DNA from 2 places in the Viridibacillus sp. NPDC096237 genome. Region 1 is predicted to be linked to the other one. Evidence: riboswitches for the same ligand, from Rfam matches in the RefSeq annotation. Region 1 holds a riboswitch; the other holds the start of a gene.
What was found. A riboswitch is a leader RNA that binds a small molecule or an ion and turns the genes downstream of it on or off. The one in region 1 is predicted to bind S-adenosylmethionine.
Positions count from the first base shown of each region.

Region 2: it holds a riboswitch for S-adenosylmethionine, as region 1 does, so the genes downstream of both, metK (methionine adenosyltransferase) here and ACQKMD_RS12390 (methionine biosynthesis PLP-dependent protein) in region 1, are expected to answer to the same signal.

Region 1 is NZ_JBNNTI010000020.1:39,025-43,522, forward strand. Features, by position in the region: gene ACQKMD_RS12380 (methyl-accepting chemotaxis protein) at 1-708, shown strand, start outside; gene ACQKMD_RS12385 (tetratricopeptide repeat protein) at 922-1,851, opposite strand; SAM riboswitch class I at 2,025-2,128, shown strand; gene ACQKMD_RS12390 (methionine biosynthesis PLP-dependent protein) at 2,201-3,331, shown strand; gene ACQKMD_RS12395 (aminotransferase class V-fold PLP-dependent enzyme) at 3,327-4,498, shown strand, end outside.
Region 2 is NZ_JBNNTI010000007.1:108,219-112,716, reverse strand. Features, by position in the region: gene pckA (phosphoenolpyruvate carboxykinase (ATP)) at 1-1,210, opposite strand, end outside; SAM riboswitch class I at 1,414-1,532, shown strand; gene metK (methionine adenosyltransferase) at 1,796-2,992, shown strand; gene ACQKMD_RS06900 (gamma carbonic anhydrase family protein) at 3,166-3,678, opposite strand; gene ACQKMD_RS06895 (alpha/beta hydrolase) at 3,801-4,498, shown strand, end outside.

The DNA of each region.
Region 1 (4,498 bases):
CATGTGAAAACAGCAACTGATCAAATGAAGATTGCTGCTGAACTTGGTGAAAAAAGCGTAGAACAGTCTTCAAAAGTGATGATGTTGATAGAAGAAACTATGGCTAATACAACAGAAACTGTTGAAGCACTAGGTAAAAAATCATCCGATATTACTTCCATTATTCGTACAATTACTGATATCTCAGAACTAACAAACTTACTGGCCCTTAATGCAGCCATCGAAGCAGCTCGTGCTGGTGAACATGGTAAAGGATTCGCTGTCGTAGCAGATGAGGTTCGAAAGCTAGCTGAGCAATCTCAAAAAGCCGCACTGGAAGTAACGGGGATCGTTTCATCAATTCAATCAGAAGTACAAGCTATTATCACACAAAATCATGATGGTGTACAAAATGTGATACACGGTGTTGAAGTGACAAATGAAACAAATGCTTCTTTAGATAAAATTATTAAACAAACAAACGATACTGTAGCGATTATTAACAAAATGGTCATTCAAATTGAGCAAACTTTAAGCTATAGCCAAGAAGTGGCTGCCTCCTTTATAGAAGTAAATCAGATTGCAGAAAATACAGCAATGAGCACAGAGCGTTCCGCAGCTTCTGCAGAAGAAGGCTCTGCATCAATGCAAGAAATTACAGCTTCAGCAGTTGAACTATCCAATCAAGCTGACGAATTACGAAAAGTGGTTGGGGAATTCAAAGTATAACTTTTTCACTAAATGACTTGCAATTTCTATTGAGATTGCAAGTTTTTTTATTCCGCTCATTAATTTATATGTATTAGAAATTCCTTCGTTCATAATGTTATTACCCCAATCCTCCCTTCTTAAGACAACATTTCATGTGATAACAATGATTACACTGGGATGTTAGTCGTATATAAAAAAATGGCAGGAGACATGACATCATCTCTCGTCCATTTACATATTAACAAATTCGGCATACGTTTTATTACCATGTACTTTGCAGCCATATAGATAACATTTTAAAACATAGTATGGCTCGAAATAAATTCTTGGGCGGTAGCCCTTCAAAATTCGTCCAATCAGTGTATTATATTTTTCTTTTGTATGTTGTAAGTCCATATTGGATTCTTCGAGATTTTCCTCTATCAACGCTTTATCTATTGCTCTTACACTACTTTTTACAATTTCATCAGCAGTTTCTGTTTTCATCTGGTCTATAATATCTGACGCTTCTTCTACTCTACCTAATTGAATAAGCGCATAAACATAATGTTCTACCCAATCATACGATCTAACAATTTCTCTCCATCCTATTTCAAACAAAGGAATTGCTTCTTCAAAGTAGTTAATTTGCGCATAAAGTTCAGCAACATTTACTTCACCCATATAATTTTCATCATCTGCATTAACTTTTTTAAGCGTATTAAGTACAGAATCGTAATCATCTAAATATAAGTAAGAAACCATTTCCGCATATTTTAAAAAATCGCCATCAGTTGCAGATTTTTTATAATGTTCTGCTGCTTTTTCAAAATTGTCCATGTTAAAATATGCTGCTGCTAAATTCCCATGAACTACTTCAGTATCTTCCATTTTTAAAGCATATTCTAAAATTCTGATTGCTGAAATATATTTTTCCATTCGCAAATAAATTTCACCTAGTAAAGCAAAAGGAAAATAATGTTTTGGTTGTTGTTCTATTGCTTCAGCTAAGAGCGGTAAAGCTTTGTAATATTCTTCAGCGTCTTTAATATAAAAACATGCTAAGTTATGGAGCGATTGTATATCTCTTTTTTCTATTACTGCTTGCTCTAGCATCATTTGAGCTTCTTCAAATTTAAATTCTTGTAATAACTGATTAACAGCTATGTCATTTAAATTCATCTCGTCACCTTCCAATTCAACTATGCAAATAATAGCATATTCATATAAAAATTGTACCACTTCTCAAAACTTATCAACTTTTCAAATTATACTTGTTTCATAAAAATGTTGATATTCTCATGTTTACATGGTAAAATTTCATTATTATCAACTTTCAAACAATTGAATATACTTACTTATCAAGAGAGATGGAGGGACTTGGCCCGACGATATCTCAGCAACCACCCTATTTGCGGCAAGGTGCTAATTCCAGTAGACGTAGTCTTGTAGATAAGGAGATTGACTTCATATTTTGAAGGCCCTCTTCCTTAGAGGGCCTTTTACTTTTTTAATAAAGGATGATGACATGATGACAAACAACCGTATTGAAACACGCCTAGTTCAGCTTGGTAATAACACTGATCAAAAAACGGGTGCTATTAACACACCGATTTACCTTTCGACAGCCTATAAACATGCGGGTCTTGGACAATCTACTGGCTACGATTATACACGGACAAAAAATCCGACACGCACTGTATTAGAGGAAGCTATAGCTAACTTAGAATCTGGAGACGCTGGCTTTGCCTGTAGTAGTGGGATGGCTGCTATTCAATTAGTATTGTCCCTTTTCAAATCAGGTGATGAGCTTATTTTACCTGAGGATATTTACGGTGGAACTTACCGTTTACTTGCTCAATACCATGAACAATATGCGATTAAACCTCATTATGCGAAATTCTCTTCAACTGAAGAAGTTGAGTCCTACATTAACGACAAAACGCGCGCCATTTTTATTGAGACTCCAACTAACCCTTTAATACAGGAATTTGATATTGAGCTATATGCAAAGCTTGCAAAAAAACATCATTTACTTCTGATTGTTGATAATACCTTCTTAACACCCTACTATCAACGTCCAATAGAGCTAGGTGCTGATATTGTTCTACATAGTGCAACTAAATACATCGGTGGCCATAATGATGTTCTGGCTGGGCTTGTCGTTAGTAAAGGTGAAGAGCTTAGCGAAAAACTATTCACAAATCATAATGCAGCAGGTGCAACACTTGCTCCATTCGACTCATGGTTACTGCTACGAGGATTAAAAACGTTACATCTTCGCATGAAACAACATACGGAAAATGCTAAGCAAATCGCGGCTTATCTAGAACAAGAACCTTTAGTAAAAGACGTTCTGTTTGCTGGTAAAGGCGGCATGATTTCTTTCCGTTTACAAAAAGGTGACTTAGTTGGTAAGTTTTTAGAAAGCTTGAAATTAATCGTCTTCGCTGAAAGCTTGGGCGGTGTGGAAAGCTTTATCACATATCCAACTACACAAACACATGCGGATATTCCAGAAGAAGAACGTATAGCTCGGGGTGTTGATGACTCTTTACTTCGCTTTTCTGTGGGTATTGAAGAAGCAGAAGATTTAATCGCCGATTTACAACAAGTTTTTTCTATCTTAGAAAAAGAGGTGTCATCATATGAGTTCAATTAATGAACAAATCGAAACAAGTTTAATCACCGCTTCTACTCGTGGTAATTACGAGCAAAAAACTGGTGCAGTAAATGTTCCAATATACTTATCATCTACATTTGATCAGGAACATTTCGATTCTTTTGGTCCGTATGATTATAGTCGTTCTGGCAATCCAACTCGTGATGCTTTAGAGAAGACAATTGCTGAACTTGAAGGTGGTACTCGTGGATTTGCATTCTCTTCAGGAATTGCAGCCATTGCTTCCGCCTTTATGATCTTAGAAGCCGGCGACCATATTGTTGTGACATCTGAAGTATACGGTGGAACATACCGTTTCGTAACACAAGTGTTAACAAAGTTTGGAATTGAACATACATTTGCTGATTTCTCTGAATTAGCATCAGTTGAAGCAGCTATACGTCCAAATACAAAGGTATTATATATAGAAACACCAGCTAATCCCCTTTTAGGTATTACTGATATAGAAAGTGTTGTGGCTATTGCAAAGGCAAATGGTGCTCTAACGTTTTTAGATAACACTTTTATGACACCTTTATATCAACGTCCATTAGATCTTGGTGTGGATGTTGTATTACACAGTGCAACTAAGTTTTTAGGGGGGCACAGTGATATTATCGCAGGGCTTGCAGTAACAAAAGACGTAGATCTTGGTAACAGAATCTACTTCATGCAAAACTCATTCGGTGCTATTTTAGGTGCGCAAGATTCCTTCTCTTTAATTCAAGGTATCAAAACGTTAAATGCCCGTTTAACACAATCAACAGCATCCGCATCAAAAATTGCAAATTATTTAGATGCTCATGAACTCGTAGAAGAGGTATATTTCCCAGGCTTAGAATCGCACCCAGGTCATGATATCCATACAAAACAAGCAAAAAATGCTGGTGCCGTATTATCATTTAAACTACCTAATCGTGAAATCACAAAAGCATTTGTTGAACATGTACAAATTCCAATTTTCGCTGTGAGCCTTGGTGGCGTAGAGTCCATCCTTTCCTATCCAGCTACAATGAGCCACGCCGCTATCCCTAAAGAAGAGCGTGAAAAACGTGGTATTACAGATGGACTTTTACGCTTCTCTGTTGGGCTTGAAAATGTTGATGATTTAATCGCAGATTTTGAGCAAGCTTTTGCTAAAGCGATAGAACTTACCGTTGTTGGCAA
Region 2 (4,498 bases), on a different contig from region 1:
TTGCCGGAAGTGGTAGGAATGGAGAACCGAAGCATGTTGAGAATACTGGTTCAGGTGAAGTAACACCGCGTTCAGTACCTGCCAATTTAGATGTGAAACCACTTAAGAAGTGATACATTGCTTGCTCTTTTGTTAATTTACTGATTGGAGGCAATACGCCAAATGCATCTGCAGTTAAGAAGATGATTGTTTTTGTATGACCTGCAACAGATGGATCAACAATGTTTTCGATATTTTGAATTGGGTAAGCAACACGGGTATTTTCCGTTAGCGAACCATCGTCGTAATTTGGAATACGTGTTTCTTCATCAATTACTACGTTTTCTAGTACAGTACCAAAACTGATAGCATTGTAAATTTCAGGTTCTTTCTCTTTAGAAAGGTTGATAGTTTTAGCATAGCATCCACCTTCGATATTGAATACACCGTTGTCAGACCAACCATGCTCATCATCGCCGATTAATTTACGGTCTGCATCTGCAGATAAAGTTGTTTTACCTGTTCCAGATAAACCGAAGAATAGTGCTACATCGCCTGCTTCACCAACGTTTGCTGAACAGTGCATTGAAAGAATACCTTGTTGTGGTAATAAGTAGTTCATGATACTGAAAATCGATTTTTTCATCTCACCAGCGTATTCAGTTCCGCCAATTAGGATGATGCGTTTTTCAAGAGAAACGATAATGAAAGTTTCAGAATCAGTTCCATCTACTGCCGGGTCCGCTTTGAAAGTTGGAGCAGAAACGATTGTGAAGTCAGCTTCATGTGTTTCTAGCTCTGCTTCAGTAGGACGAATGAATAATTGATGTGCAAATAGGTTATGCCAAGCGTATTCATTTACTACTCGAATAGCTAAACGAGATGATGTATCTGCACCTGCAAAACCGTTAAATACAAATAATTCTTCTTTTTCTTTCAAGTAGTTAACTACTTTAGTGTACAATGAATCGAAGATATCCGATGAGATTGGTCTATTTACTTTACCCCAATCAATTTTATCTTTCGAACTTTCTTCTTCAACCATATATTTATCTTTAGGAGAACGACCTGTATATTTTCCTGTGACTGCTCTTACAGCACCATCAACAGTTAAGATTGCTTCACCGCGTGAAGAAGCTTTTTCTGTTAATTGTGGTACTGAAAGTTGTTCCAGAATATTTTCACCTTTCAATAATTCCTTCAGTTCATTCGTAATTTCTACTGAATTCATCGTTTTACGTACCATCCTTTTTATATTATTTCTCTTGTTAGAGGGGATTTATATTTCATTTTCGAAATTAGTATAACACATTTAGTTAAATAATCTATACTAATTGCAATATAATTTTTATGAAAATTGTACTTTTTTTTAAGAAATAAAAAAGATGTTGACAACTAAGCTATAATGTTCTAATATGTGAAATTGAACGGATACTCTTATCCCGAGCTGGTGGAGGGTCAGGCCCTATGAAACCCGGCAACCTGCATTGTGTTTTTATGTGATGCGCTGGTGCTTAATCTGATGCAAGGATTTTATCCTTGAACGATAAGAGTGAAAGGTGCTTATGAATTATTCCCTTCCACTCATTAGTAATAATGGGTGGAAGGGTTTTTTTATCTAAAATAGACCAATTCCTAAATTTTTGATAAGTATATGTAATTTATGCGGTTCTATTTATATATAGTGGCACTTTCTAGAATCCTCGTGTTAAAAGCAGCAACGGCTTGGTGTTCAATCCTACTGGAAAGAACTAACATGGGTAATGAGTACCGTATCATTTCCGAGGCAATCTCGCAGATAATAGGAGGAAACCAAATGACAAACCGTCGACTGTTTACATCAGAGAGTGTAACAGAAGGACATCCAGATAAAATTTGTGATCAAATTTCGGATGCCATTTTAGATGAAATCGTTTCAAAAGACCCGAATGCACGTGTTGCGTGTGAAACTACAGTAACAACTGGTCTTGTATTAGTAGCAGGAGAGATTACAACATCAACTTATGTTGATATTCCTAAAATCGTTCGTGAAACGGTAATGGAAATCGGCTATACGCGTGGTAAATATGGCTTTGACGGTGAAAACGTTGCTGTTTTAACAGCAATCGGTGAGCAGTCAGCTGATATCGCATTGGGTGTTGACCAAGCTCTTGAAGCACGTGAAGGTTCAATGACAGATGAAGACATTGAAGCAATTGGTGCTGGTGACCAAGGTTTAATGTTTGGATTCGCTTGTAATGAAACACCTGAGTTAATGCCTTTACCTATTAGCTTGGCACATAAATTAGCTCGTCGATTATCAGAAGTTCGTAAAACACAAGAGTTAGCTTATTTACGTCCGGATGGTAAAACTCAAGTGACAATTGAATATGATGAAAATAATCATCCTGTTCGCGTTGACACAATCGTTATTTCAACTCAGCATGATCCAGAAGTGACATTAGAGCAAATTAAAGAAGATTTACAAGCGTGCGTAATTGCTCCGGTTGTTCCTACTGAATTACTTGATGAGAACACAAAATACTTTATCAACCCAACTGGTCGCTTTGTAATTGGTGGACCAAAAGGTGACGCAGGGTTAACAGGACGCAAAATTATCGTAGATACTTACGGTGGATACGCTCGCCATGGTGGCGGTGCATTCTCTGGTAAGGATGCGACTAAGGTGGATCGTTCTGCAGCTTATGCGGCGCGTTATGTTGCAAAAAATATTGTAGCAGCTGAACTTGCCGAGCGTTGTGAAGTACAACTTGCTTATGCGATTGGTGTTGCACAACCAGTTTCAATTGCAATCGATACTTTCGGTACTGGTAAAGTGAAAGAAGCAGATTTGGTTGAGTGGGTTCGTGAATTATTTGATTTACGCCCAGCAGGCATTATTAAAATGCTTGATTTACGCCGCCCTATCTACAAACAAACAGCTGCTTATGGCCATTTCGGCCGTACAGATTTGAATGTTCCATGGGAAGCTACAGATAAAGCTACCGTTTTAAAAGATAAAGCTGGACTTTAATTCATTCTGGAAAATCCCAATAATACTAAATATCCCGAGTTACATATTGATTATTTTAGTAATCAAATGTAGCTTGGGATATTTTTTGTTTTTATATAGAAGAAACTCACAATAAGAAATTAAAAAAACCTGAGAAATCGTATGAAAAACGATACTCAGGCTTCTAGATTTAGTTATTTTTGTAGTGATTTATAATATTGTCCTTTTTCATAATACTCATTCACAATGCGATCCATATCTTTTTTATCTTCTTCAGTTAACTCGCGAATAACCTTTGCAGGGCGTCCAAATACTAATGTGTTAGGAGGGATTATCTTACCTTGTGAAACGAGACTGCCGGCACCAATAAATGCGCCTTCACCAATTTCAGCACCATCTAGGATAATTGAAGCCATCCCAACAAGAGCGCCTTTTTTTACAGTACAGCTATGTAATGTTACTTGATGTCCAATTGTCACATCGTCTTCTAAGATAAGTGGATATGCAGGACTTTGATGTAAACAACATAAATCTTGGATATTTACTTTGCGTCCTATAATTGTAGGAGAAACATCTCCACGGATAACCGTATTATAAAAAATAGAAGAATCAGGTCCTATAGTAACATCGCCAGTGATAATAACGTTATCGCCGACAAAAGCGGATGGGTCAATAGATGGTTTTTTGTCTCTGAATGGATAAATCATCGAAAAATGCCTCATTTCAAGTTATTATGTATTATTATCGTAACAAAAGGAAGACATGAATGGAACAGTTATAGTAAGAATACGTTAAAATATAAGATAGGAATTTATGAGGTGAGATAGTAATGTGGAAATGGGAAACTGACGGCCAAGCAAGAGCCGTCGCTGTAATTATACATAGTGCATACGAACATCATCGTCGATATGCATGGCTAATTGAAAACTTAAGAACGTCTGGTATTCATGTTATTTCAGGAGATTTACCTGGACATGGAGAGGAGAGTAGACATAAAAGTGTGCATAGTGAAGAGTTTAAAAGTTACGAAACATTTGTTAAACAACTAATGCAAGCGGCTTTAACGTATAACTTACCTGTATTTGTAGTAGGACATGGTTTAGGCGCTATTTTAGGAATCCATGTTGTTGAAAAATTTAAGTATGAATGTACAGGGATTATATTAACGTCACCTTGGATGCATTTAAAACACCAACCATCAAAATTATCAAATGCATTAACAGGTTTAAGTAAACTAACTGGCAATCTAAAAATCAATCATGAAATTAATATAAAGCACTTAACAAGAAGTTATGAATTTTATAAAGAGGAAAAAGACGATATTTATTATAATGATGTCATTACTGTCAATTGGTATCGCGAACTTCATGGTTTCATGAAGGGGATATCACAACAAACGGTATTTCCCAATATCCCTATTTTATTAATGAATGGTGGTAACGATAAAATAGCGGATGTAACATATAGCAAAAAATGGATTTCGCAACAAAGTCTATCAGAATATCAATATAAAGAATGGAAAGCTTG